Regions from separate parts of the Thermoanaerobacterium sp. R66 genome, predicted to be linked through region 2. Evidence: a T-box and tRNA genes for the amino acid it is inferred to sense, from the RefSeq annotation. Region 2 holds a T-box; the other holds one or more tRNA genes.

Region 1 (6,471 bases), 1.4 Mb from region 2:
GTAAACTGCTTTTTCGCCTAATTCGCTTTTTTCACAACTATACTCCATATTTTTTTTGCTCTGCCTTTTGTAGCCTGTTTATCACAAATTATCTTATGTTCTTTTGATAATTCCCCTAATGCCTTTGAAATTATTTCTGCATTTACATGCCTTTGAAATATTTCGCTGTTTATTTCTGTCTGTGACATTGGTCTTTTTTTAAGACCTTCCAATATCTTTATCTTAATAGGATCTTCTTCTTCATCATCTCCAAAAAAATATTCTACTGATTGCTTACATCTTTCCCATATAGCCAACGCCGATATAATATGCTCTGGTCGTATCTCTTTTGATTTATCTAATACCGCATATAGCATTGATAGCCTTAAAGTCTGTGCTTCTGCACGTCCTAAAACTTTGCCGATTATTCCCTTTTTAGCCTGTCTTAAATCTTTATATGCTTCCGCCCATATAGCTTCAGCTTCATTATTACGTTTAAATTTCCGCTCTTCTTGTTTTAAATGCCTTACCCAATCCAAAACATCATTCACTTTTAAAACTAGATCGTTATATATTGCATCTGGTATTTCTGGACCTTCTGGTAAAAGCTTATTGCTCTGGATACAAACAAATAAAAATCGATTTGCAAACCCGTTAAATAGGTCTACATCTGCAAGGTATCTATCTAATTCTTCAGGCGTTATATGCCCAATAATGCTAATATGTGGTTCTGTAGCTTTTATAGCATTATTTTTTTGAAGTCCTTGAAGGTTTTTCCCATCCCATGCTTGCCTTATAGCTGGTGATAGTGTGTTACCTTCTCTTTGCATTACACGTAAAACACTTGCAAATTCGCCTTCAACCACCATTAGCCTTTTATCTTCTACTCCTTCATCTACCAATACTGTTTCTATTTCATGTGTTTTTTTATTCATTTCTTTTTTATATATTGGATCTCTGACATGGTATGCTAAACCTTCACCGCTTACTAATCCGCTTTTATTGCAGTTTTTTGCCCATTGAGGATCAATTCTATTAAATAATTCAAATATTGGATCCCATGATGTACCTTTACGACCTGTAGAAGTATCCCCGATTAACAGTGCATCAAAGTTTAAGCAATGCTTTGTTTTATTTACCATAGTATAAACTTGACGTCCTACTACATTTCCAAATGCTATTAAAAAATTCACCAATAATGCGCTTTTGTCTGCTTCTGTATATGGTTCAATGGCTCTTACTACTTCACCCGCTATTCCTCTATATGCTTCTTCTTTAAAATCGTCAGGCCATGGTACTGCTTCCTTCTGTAATTCTTCTTGCGTATCATTTTCTTCTTGCTTGTCTTTTTCTTTCTTTAGATCGTCTGATAATATGCCATCTTTTTCAGCTTCTTCTAATAATGCCATCATCTCATTTTCTTTTTCTTCTCTTGTCGCCATTTTTTAACCTCCTTGATAACGTCAAGCTGTTCCTTTAATGATCCATTCCTTAATGTGTCAATCCAATATTCAATCAGGTCTTGATATTTGCAAGCTTCAACAAATGCTTCTAAATTCATATCGTCAGGTTCTTCAACTAATGATTTTATCTTCGTATATGCTTGAAATAGCTTGCAAAGATAATCATACGTTTCGTCATATTTGCTCTTAAAATTCTTAAGTAGCCTATTAAATTTTTGCCTTTTAATAGTATTCTTCTGGATCTCCTTATTAGACTTAATCCCCGATAGGTGTATACCAAAGTCATAAGATAGCTTTTCAACTGCTTCTAATGGTGTGATATTAAAATACCTTGCTGTAAAATCTATTACATCACCATGTGCTTGGCAACCATAGCAATGATAGGCTTCATCATAAATTGCCATAGAAGGATTTTTGTCGGCATGAAACGGACATAATATCCAATAACGTGAGCCTTTCTTTATAGGATTAAGCCCATAGTATTCAATCGCCTGTAGAAGTGAAATCTCTGCTTTGACTGTTTTGAATTTGTCGGCTACAATGTTATTAGAATAATTATATCCGTCCTTTGCCATAGATTTTTCTATGGCTTTATTATTACCCATCATTAACACCTTCGCTTAAAAAATCGTTAGCTAGCTTATGACTTTTGGCATTAGAATTGATTTTTGAAGGTCTGTGACCTAGCCTATAAGGATATAAAGGACATGTCGTTATCGGACATTCCTTTACCTCTTTAGGCTGGTCGTTACTGCATTGTAGGCATTTCTTCCTAATAGCCTTAATAGGTGTTAGCATTTTTAAGCCTCCTTCTTCCAACCGCCATCAAATGCTTTGCCGCCATTGTCAATCCATTCTTGTAATTTGTCGGGATCTACTCTTAATTGGCGTCCTATACGGACTATTGGAATAATGCCTTCTCTTGCCAATGCGTATACTCTGTCCTCCTTTAAGTCAAGTATTCTTGCTACCTCTGGCAATCTTAATAGTTTTTTATCCATAATAAAAACACCTCCTATGCTCATAATAAAACATAGAAGGTGTTCAAAAAACGCAAATTCTTTAATTCATATACAATTTACCGGTAAATTCTATATGTTTTATAAAATTTACCCCTTTTTAGGTCTTCCTCCTTTGCTTGTTGGTCTTGGTTTTAATCCTACTAAATCACCAATTCCCTCAATTGCATTAGTAACACTTTGTCTTGTAACGTGATATTCTCTAGCTATTTTTTCTTTCGACCAACCTTGCACTTGGTATCTAACAAACCATTCAAAATGACTATCCTCATCTTTTTCTTTGCCGGGAACAAAGTCATTATCTTTAAAAAAATCTTCTATTTCTTTTTTATATATTTCTTTATATTGTGTATATAATTCATCAATCTTTTCTTCAAATTTATCCCATGTTTCTTTTCTTGGATCCCAAGCCATCTGTGGTTTCATTGCTACATTTAATTTTTTCTTTGTTTTATCATTATCTTTTATAAAATCTTGTAATATTTTACTAAAATAAGTTTCCATTGTCTGGCTTTGCGTAACATATTTTTTTAATCTATTTATTAAAAAATCATACCTGTTTGATATATAAAAAAGTTTATAAAAGTTTGTATTATCTTTAAAAGAAATATCCGGTATAAATACAAATGGATATATTTCATCCATATCAACTAATCCTAGTTTTTTATAATCTGAATAACAGTCATCAAACACTAACCCTCTTGACAAGCTTATATAGTTTGTATTTTCTCTCTTTTTAATAATTTCAATGGGAATATTTATTTCATAACAAACTTCATCAATAATTCTATAACCATATTTAACGCCAATAGTTTTTAATATAGCTAATATGGCTACATCTGCATAAAAACTATTAACATTATTTAAATTATATTTTTCTACCCAATGATATAAACTTTCAGCAAATTTATACATTGCCGGTCTAGTCGTATCATTCATAAGTAAAATATAATACATGCTATATACGGTGTAATCATTAAATATTTTTTTACTAGATAATATTTTCTTTTCAAGCAAAACCTCTTTATTATGTATTGAATTATCAAAAAACTTTTTAAAATCTTCTTCGTTTAATTGTTGCAATCTCTTTAAATGTTTAAATAATTTTTTTTTGTTTTTTACTTTTTCTAATATAGCTTCCTTATTTTTTGCAACCTCTTCATCAAGTAATTTGGCAATTGGGTATAAATCATCAATTGCTTCTGGTGCTAATATTTCAATATTATATAAAAATTGCAATATAGCTTTGTATCTGTAATAAGATGTAACTGTGGGAGTATTTTTCTCTACATCATCATTTCTCCTATAAAGTGGCTCTATCATAATATATTATCCCCCTTGCTTCCCCTGCAAGGTTAGGATATAATGTTTATGGTGTTTAGACATGATCCTTGACCTTGCAAGGATTATTTTTTTTTATATCTTAAACTATTTCAATACATATTATAGCATATATTTACATTTCAAGGTTATAAAACATTATTAAATAGTTTAAAAACCTTAAGTTTTACTAACTTCAATATGCTCTGTGAATTTTTGTACACATAGCTAGATCAAACATCTATTTTTCGTATACCTAATACGGGTACAATCAATTTTTAGTGCTTAAAAAGTGCTTAAACTTAAAAAAACTTAATAAATTTCAAGTAATTTAACAAAATATTACAAGTGCTTAAAATCCAGTTGTAATACGTCTTGAAGACACTTAAGTAATATCAAAAACAATCGCAAAATATGACAATTTTCGGATTCGTAATCAACAGGTCAAGGGTTCAAGTCCCTTTGCCAGCTCTGGATTTTGTAGGATTTAAGGGTATCGAGATTTTATCGATGCCCTTTTTGTATGCGAAATATTTGCGAAACTAAGAAATCATTAGCAACAAGCTTCATAAATGAATTTGTAACTCAAAGAAAGAAATAAGAAAATGCGAATAAAAATAATCTGTATTTGATATAAAAGATTGAAAAAACAAAAAATCCTTTATAAAGAATTTCATTCTTTAAATATGCTAATGTTAGTTGCAAAAAAAAGAGCTTCAGTATTTATGCTGAAACTCTTTTTTTACTAATGCCTCGAAGTGGAATCGAACCACTGACACAGGGATTTTCAGTCCCTTGCTCTACCGACTGAGCTATCGAGGCGTATTAAAATTATGTATAATAATGACGACCCAAAAGGGGCTCGAACCCTCGACCTCCAGCGTGACAGGCTGGCGCTCTAACCAACTGAGCTATTGGGCCGCAATATCTATTAACTTATGGTGGGCCTTCAGGGACTCGAACCCCGGACCAATCGGTTATGAGCCGACCGCTCTACCAACTGAGCTAAAGGCCCTCAATTTATGGTGACCCCGACGGGATTCGAACCCATGTTACCGCCGTGAAAGGGCGATGTCTTAACCACTTGACCACGGGGCCACGTATTGGCTCCTCAGGTAGGGCTCGAACCTACAACCTACCGGTTAACAGCCGGTTGCTCCACCATTGAGCTACTGAGGAATATATTATCCGGCAGCGACCTACTCTCCCGAGTAATCAGTACCATCGGCGCTGGAGGGCTTCACTTCCGTGTTCGGTATGGGAACGGGTTTTTAACCTCCGCTATTGCCACCGGAAATCTTTCGTTCATTTTCTTCTAAATGAACTTTGAATACTGCACAATGCTTCTTTTGGTCAAGTCCTCGACTTATTAGTACCGGTCAGCTTAAAGTATTTCTACTCTTACACCTCCGGCCTATCTACCTCGTCTTCTTCAAGGTGTCTTACTCTGGCACTCAACTCTACCTACTGTAATCTTTTCTTCTTTCAGCAAGTATAGTTGAGTGCCAGATGGGAAATCTTATCTTGAGGTGGGTTTCACGCTTAGATGCTTTCAGCGTTTATCCCTTCCAAACTTGGCTACCCAGCTGTGCGTACGGCTACGCAACTGGTACACCATCGGTTTGTCCACCCCGGTCCTCTCGTACTAAGGGCAGATCCTCTCAAATTTCCTGCGCCCGCGACGGATAGGGACCGAACTGTCTCACGACGTTCTGAACCCAGCTCGCGTACCGCTTTAATGGGCGAACAGCCCAACCCTTGGGACCTACTTCAGCCCCAGGATGCGATGAGCCGACATCGAGGTGCCAAACCTCCCCGTCGATGTGGACTCTTGGGGGAGATCAGCCTGTTATCCCCAGGGTAGCTTTTATCCGTTGAGCGACGGCAATCCCATTCTCTACCGCCGGATCACTAAGCCCGACTTTCGTCCCTGCTCGAATTGTCTTTCTCGCAGTTAGGCTACCTTCTGCCTTTGCACTCTTTCGCGCGATTTCCTTCCGCGCTGAGGTAACCTTTGGACGCCTCCGTTACTTTTTAGGAGGCGACCGCCCCAGTCAAACTGCCCGCCTGTCAGTGTCCATATGCCGGTTTACGGCTCCTATGTTAGAATTTCGGTAATATCAGGGTGGTATCCCAACGTCGGCTCCATATAGGCTGGCGCCCATATTTCTCCGCCTCCCACCTATCCTGTACAGATATTACTAAAATTCAGTGACAAGCTGCAGTAAAGCTCCATGGGGTCTTTCTGTCCTGTCGCGGGTAACTCGCATCTTCACGAGTACTACAATTTCACCGGGTCCCCCTTCAAGACAGCGCCCAAGTCGTTACGCCTTTCGTGCAGGTCGGAACTTACCCGACAAGGAATTTCGCTACCTTAGGACCGTTATAGTTACGGCCGCCGTTTACTGGGGCTTAAGTTCAGAGCTTTGGATTTTCTCCTGACCCTTCCCCTTAACCTTCCAGCACCGGGCAGGCGTCAGCTCCTATACTTCGTCTTTCGACTTAGCAGAAACCTGTGTTTTTGGTAAACAGTCGCTTGGGCCTCTTCTCTGCGGCCTTTCGGCACTCCTTCTCCCGAAGTTACGGAGTCTTTTTGCCGAGTTCCTTAATGAGGGTTCTCCCGCTCGTCTTTGGATTCTCTCCTCGCCTACCTGTGTCGGTTTGTGGTACGGGCACCTCATCCTCGATAG
Region 2 (6,471 bases):
CAATATATACTCGTTGCCATTTATATTTACCGTTATCTTCCTAATTTCCATTAGAACATCCCCTCAAACCAAGCATTATTTTATTTATTTCTACAAATCTTTTCGATTTCCTCCTTTATGAAGAAAAAAAGACCATTTCGGTCTTTTTTTATCTTAATTGCGCTCCAAGCTCCTCATTCAGGCTCTTTACTATTTTGTCATGGACTTTGCCTACTTCATCGTCTGTCAAAGTCTTGTCGTACGATCTGTACCAAATTGAAAATGCCACGCTTTTTTTGCCATCAGGAATATTTTCGCCTTCGTACACATCAAACAATTTAACATCATCTACAAGTTTCCCGCCAGCTTTTCTTATGACACTTTCTATATCTGCCACAAATGTGTTTTTATCTACCAGCACAGCTATATCCCTTTCAACGGCTGGATATTTTGGCAGCGGCTTGTAGATTTTCTCGTCGTTTGCGTGCTTAAACAAAAGTTCAAGGTTTACCTCTGCCACGTAAACCCTCTTATTTATATCGTAGTTTTCTGCAACATCAGGGCTTAATTCGCCAAAGACGCATATCTTTTCATCCCCTACAATGACATCAGCAGATCTTCCTGGATGATATGCAGGGTTTTGACTTCTTGCGTATTTGACATTCTTTATGTTGAGGACGTCTAAAAGTTCTTCAACCACACCCTTAATCGTCAGAAAATCCACATCATGTCCATACATGGCAATTATACCGCTTTTTATCTCTGTCGGAAGTTCTTCTACAGGCAGCGATTTCGGTATAAAGACCCTCGATATTTCAAATGCTTTAAATTCTGGGACTTTTCGGCTGTAATTTGTGTAAACCACGTTTAGCATGAATGGCAAAAGCGTCGTCCTCATGTAAGCCTGATCCTCTCCAAGCGGATTCATTATTTTGACAGCATTCCTTAAATAACTGTCATCAGGCAAATTTATCCTGTCTAAATCCTTCATGCCCATAAATGACGTTGTTATGACTTCATTTAATCCGAATGACAAAAATACATCCTTTACGGTATCTTCCAGCTTCTGTTCTCTTGTCTTAACACCTGCTGTAATCTGAGTTCCTTTTAATAGGGTATCTTCTATGTTGTTGTAGCCGTACATTCTCCCGATTTCTTCCGCAATATCTGCCTCACCGTCAATATCACTTCTAAATGCTGGCACCTTCACTATCAAATTTTCTCCATCGCAGATGGCGCCAAAATCCAAAAATGAAAGTATTTCCTTCATTTCTTGGCAAGACAGATTTGTTCCTAAAAGCTTGTTTATTCTTTCATATCGCACACTTAGGACTTTCTCAGTTACAGGTTTTGGATATACGTCTACAAGCCCTTCTAATATCTCTCCGCCGCTTAATTCAGCCATAAGCTGTGCTGCTCTATTGCATGCCAAAACCGTAATCTCTGGATCAAGCCCCTTTTCAAACCTTGACGATGCTTCACTTCTAAGGCCAAGTTTTCTCGATGTATACCGTATATTGCTGCCTTTAAAATTGGCACTTTCTATCAATATGTTTACTGTGTCATCCGTTATTTCAGTATTTTGACCACCCATAACCCCAGCTAACCCTATAGCCTTTTCCTCATCTGCGATTACAAGCATATCGCTATCCAGAATCCTCTCTTTGTCATCGAGAGTTGTAAGCTTTTCGCCTTCTTTTGCCCTTCTTACAATTATATGCCCGTTTTTGACTTTGTCTAAGTCAAAGGCATGTAGCGGCTGTCCCAATTCCATCATAACGTAATTTGTCACGTCAACTATGTTGTTTATGGGTCTTATACCAGCTTTCAACAGCCTCATTTGCATCCACATAGGCGATGGGCCTATTTTTGCATTCCTTATGACTCTGGCAACGTACCTAAAGCACAAATCATCTGCTTCGATTGTTACAGTAGCTGGATTTTTGTCGTCAACTTCTCTTATTTTAACTTCAGGCATCCTGTAGCTTTTTCTGTACGTAGCTGCAGCCTCCCTCGCAATTCCAACTACTGAAAGGCAGTCAGGCCTATTTGGCGTTATTTCAAATTCTATCACATCGTCCAGTTCAAGAGCATCTCTTACATCGTCTCCTAAAGGAAGCTCAGGAAGAATAAATATGCCGTTTCTCTGGTACTCCGGAAGCAAGCTTTCGTCTAATCCCAATTCTTTGGCAGAGCACATCATTCCATTTGATTCAACACCTCTTAGTTTACCTCTTTTTATCTTTACGCCGCCAGGCAGTGTTGAACCATGCAGTGCGACGGGAATATAATCACCAACCTTGATATTTTGAGCGCCTGTCACTATCTGCAATTTTTCTTCCCCTACATCTACGATTCCTATTTGAAGCTTTAAAGCATCAGGATGTTTTTCTAAAGATACAATCTTTCCTATCACTACATTTTTTATCTCTTGCCCGTAACTTTTTATAGTCTCCACCTTTGAACCTGACATCGTAAGATCGTCAGCCAATTTTTTTGCATCAACAGACAAATCTACGTAGTCTTTTAACCATGAATACGATATTAGCATGTCTTAACCTCCTTAAAACTGTTTAATAAAGCGTAGGTCATTTTCGTAAAGAAGACGCAAATCGTTTATCCCATATTTAAGCATAGTTATTCTGTCAAGTCCCATGCCAAATGCAAAGCCTGAATACTTTTCAGGATCGATTCCAGACATCCTAAGCACATTGGGGTGAACCATGCCAGATCCTAATATCTCGATCCACCCGGAATATCCACAAACTCTACAGCCCTTTCCGCCACATGCAAAGCACGATACGTCCATTTCTGCACTTGGCTCAGTAAAAGGAAAATAGTGAGGCCTGAATTTTGTCTTTGTGTCTGAACCAAAAAGCCTTTTGGCAAATAGATTTAAAACGCCTTTCAAATCTCCCATCGTTATTCCTTCATCAACTGCCAATCCTTCTATCTGATTGAACACAGGAGAATGTGTAGCATCTATTTCATCTGACCTATAAACTCTACCTGGCGATATGACTTTTATAGGTGGTTTGCTTTTTTCCATCGTCCTCACCTGAACAGGCGATGTCTGCGTCCTAAGCAAGATGTTTTTAGTAATATAAAAAGTATCCTGCAAATCCCTTGCTGGATGATCAGGCGGAGTATTTAGCGCTTCAAAATTGTAGTAATCAAGCTCGATTTCAGGTCCTTCGGCGATGGAAAACCCAAGCCCTAAGAATATATCCTTTATTTCATCTAAAACTTTTGTCATAGGATGTTTATGGCCTATCTCATGGACTTTCCCGGGCAATGTTATGTCGATATATTCGCTTTTTATTTTTTTCTCTTTTTCCTGTTTCAACACTTCTTCTCTTTTTTGAGTAAGCTCTTTCTCGATCTCTTCTCTTACCTCATTTGAGATTTTGCCAACAATAGGCCTTTCTTCAGGCGATAGACTTCCCATACCTCTTAATATCTTTGTGAGTTCGCCTTTCTTCCCTAAATACTTAACCCTTATCTCCTCAAGTGTCTTTAAACTTTCCGCAGATGACAGCTCTTTTTTGACTTCTTCAAGTAGATTTCTCAATGTCTCTTCCAAAGAAATACTCTCCTTTCTTTCCTAAATATAATAAAAAAACTCCATCTTAAAAAGGACGGAGATATGACCGTGGTACCACCTAATTTGGCTAAAAGCCCACTCATTTTGATGTAACGGAATATAAACCGGTTATGCCTACTATCAGTTCAGCACACTGCTTAAGAGGGAACTTCCATTACGCAGTACCAACAATGCTCTCAGTCTACGGCATCGCCTCCCTGTCGCACTTAAGCGTAATGTACTTTACTCTTTCATCGCATTTTTCTTTATTTTTTTGAATATTATATCATCTTTGCGCTATTTTATCAATCTCTGTCTTTCCGATTCATAAAGGCAAATAGATGCTGCCACAGATACATTTAAAGACTCCGCCATGCCATCCATAGGTATCTTAAAGGAGTCATCCACAAATTCATCTAAATCACTATTTACGCCTCTTGACTCATTTCCAAAAATAAGAGCTACATTTTTTGAAATATCGAAATCGTAGATGTACTTTTCTGCTTTAAGACTTGTAGATAAAATTCTTATGCCATTTTTCTTAAGTACATCAAAAAGCTTCGATGGCTCTACATCATTTACGACAGGCAAGTGAAATATGGAACCCATAGTAGAGCGCAAGACTTTAGGATTGTATATGTCTACCGTATTGTTTATGGCAAAAATGCCATCTACGTTAAACGCATCTGCAGACCTTATTATTGTGCCTACATTCCCTGGATCTTGCACTTCGTCAAGTATCACGTAGAAGCCGCCTTCTTTGACGATGTCATTCACTTCCCACTTAGGCATCTTGATAACCGCCATAATCATCTGTGGAGCGACAGTGTCGGAAATCTTCTTAAATACCCTTTCATCCACAAAGACGATCTTTTCTTTTTCAATCTGAAAGTCTACATTAAAATCTTCTGCAACCAGCAGGTGCACAACTTCAAAACCGCTTTTTAACGCTTCAAAAACGCTGTTTTTACCTTCTACAAAAAACAGCCTTTTCTCATACCTGTATTTCTTATCTGATAGCTTCTTAATGTTCTTTATAAACTCATTTTTTTCACTCGTTATAACCATTTAAAATTCACTATCCTGTATATAGGCTAAAACCCGGCATATACCGGGTATAAAATTATGCATTCAGTTGTTGTTTTGCTATGTTTACCAATTCTGCAAAAGCCTTGTTGTCGTGTATAGCCATTTCTGATAACATTTTTCTGTTTATCTCTATATTAGCCTTTTTAAGTCCGTTTATAAACCTGCTATATGAAATACCATTTGCTCTTGCTGCAGCGTTAATTCTGGCAATCCACAATTTCCTGAAATCTCTCTTTCTTAATTTCCTTCCAATGTATGCATAATTAAGTGACTTCATTACAGCTTGGTTAGCTACTCTGAAAAGCTTACTTTTTGCACCGTAGTAACCTTTAGCAAGTTTTAATATTTTTTTATGTCTTTTTCTCGTAACTTTTCCTGATTTTACCCTCGACATTTTTATACCTCCTAATTATTTACGCATAAGGAATCAAGCGTTTTATGTTCTTTGCATCAACACTGCTTAAATACGCTATCTTTCTCAAGTTTCTCTTAGTCTTTCTCGTCTTCTTCGTAAGTATATGCCTCTTAAAAGCTTTTGATCTCTTTACTTTACCGTTTTTTGTAAGAGCGAATCTTTTTGCAGCTCCGCTGTGTGTTTTCATTTTTGGCATTTTCGTATCCTCCTCAATTAAACGTTTTTAGGTGCTAATATCATCATCAAATTTCTGCCCTCCATGTTTGGGGCCTTCTCAACATTACCATATTCTTCTAAGCTCTTTGCAAATCTATTTAACAGTTCTTCGGCAAGATTTGTGTGTGAAGCTTCCCTGCCTCTGAATCTTATCGTCACTTTTACTTTATCTCCATCTTTTAAGAACTTCATGGCGCTTTTGACTTTTACGCCAAAGTCGTGTTCTTCAATCGCTGGAGTCATCCTTATTTCCTTTATGTTGATGACTTTCTGCTTCTTTTTAGATTCTTTCTCTTTCTTGCTTTGTTCATACCTGTATTTTCCGAAGTCCATTAATTTGCATACTGGTGGATTTGCCTGTGGTGCAATCTTAACCAGATCGATGTGCCTTTCTAAAGCAATTTTGTATGCCTCTTTTGCTGACATTATACCTAATTGATTACCATCTTGATCAATGAGGCGCACTTCCTTATCTCTAATTTCCTCATTAACCTGCAGCTCCTTGTTAATAAATACGCACCTCCTAAAATATTACAAAAAATAAAGCGGGTATAAACCCGCTTCTTTTTTTGGCTAAAACAACATTTTACTTTAAACCTGACACCTGCGGTGAAAGGTGAGAAGCGGGTGCTTCTACTTTAAACACATGTTAAATTATAACACAACTTATCATCTCAGTCAATACCCTTCTCACCACAAGATCAATACTTTTCAATTCTTTTCATATACATATTAAAGTTTTCCACCATGTCCTGCAAGGAATCTCCGCCAAATTTTTTAGTCACTTCATCGGCTATAGTCCACGCACATACAGCTTCAAGCACAACTGCAGCAGCTTCAACAGCAGTCACATCTGACCGCTCATATGTGGCTTTCACTTCTTCCTTCGAATCTATATCGACAGATGAAAGGGGTTTTCTCAAAGTTGGTATAGGTTTCATATAAGCTCTCAAAACTATTGGCATCCCATTTGAAATACCGCCTTCAATTCCACCGGCGTTGTTGGTCTTTCTGTAAAAATGCCCATCGTAAAATATTTCGTCGTGAACTGAAGAACCCTTTTGCTTTGCTGCCATAAATCCCATGCCGATTTCCACCCCTTTTATGGCTTGGACGCTCATGACGCTATAAGATAAAAGGGCGTCCAGCTTGCGATCCCATTGGACATGGCTGCCTAAACCTATTGGCA

The links. The T-box of region 2 lies ahead of pheS (phenylalanine--tRNA ligase subunit alpha). A T-box ahead of a tRNA ligase gene usually reads a tRNA of that ligase, here a tRNA-Phe.
Region 1: it encodes a tRNA-Phe, which carries the amino acid that the T-box ahead of pheS (phenylalanine--tRNA ligase subunit alpha) is inferred to sense. The anticodon was not compared.

Annotation. Positions count from the first base shown of each region.
Region 1 is NZ_JAEUWW010000001.1:2,442,531-2,449,001, reverse strand. Features, by position in the region: gene JJQ93_RS12340 (DUF3987 domain-containing protein) at 18-1,421, opposite strand; gene JJQ93_RS12335 (CHC2 zinc finger domain-containing protein) at 1,388-2,047, opposite strand; gene JJQ93_RS12330 (helix-turn-helix domain-containing protein) at 2,243-2,443, opposite strand; gene JJQ93_RS12325 (hypothetical protein) at 2,552-3,784, opposite strand; tRNA gene JJQ93_RS12320 (tRNA-Phe) at 4,531-4,603, opposite strand; tRNA gene JJQ93_RS12315 (tRNA-Asp) at 4,629-4,702, opposite strand; tRNA gene JJQ93_RS12310 (tRNA-Ile) at 4,721-4,796, opposite strand; tRNA gene JJQ93_RS12305 (tRNA-Glu) at 4,805-4,879, opposite strand; tRNA gene JJQ93_RS12300 (tRNA-Asn) at 4,886-4,960, opposite strand; rRNA gene rrf (5S ribosomal RNA) at 4,968-5,076, opposite strand; rRNA gene JJQ93_RS12290 (23S ribosomal RNA) at 5,131-6,471, opposite strand, start outside.
Region 2 is NZ_JAEUWW010000001.1:1,054,143-1,060,613, forward strand. Features, by position in the region: gene JJQ93_RS05260 (cell division protein ZapA) at 1-51, opposite strand, end outside; gene pheT (phenylalanine--tRNA ligase subunit beta) at 149-2,530, opposite strand; gene pheS (phenylalanine--tRNA ligase subunit alpha) at 2,543-3,562, opposite strand; T-box leader at 3,611-3,826, opposite strand; gene JJQ93_RS05275 (TrmH family RNA methyltransferase) at 3,860-4,630, opposite strand; gene rplT (50S ribosomal protein L20) at 4,686-5,045, opposite strand; gene rpmI (50S ribosomal protein L35) at 5,065-5,262, opposite strand; gene infC (translation initiation factor IF-3) at 5,280-5,792, opposite strand; ribosomal protein L20 leader region at 5,814-5,927, opposite strand; gene JJQ93_RS05295 (chorismate synthase) at 5,984-6,471, opposite strand, start outside.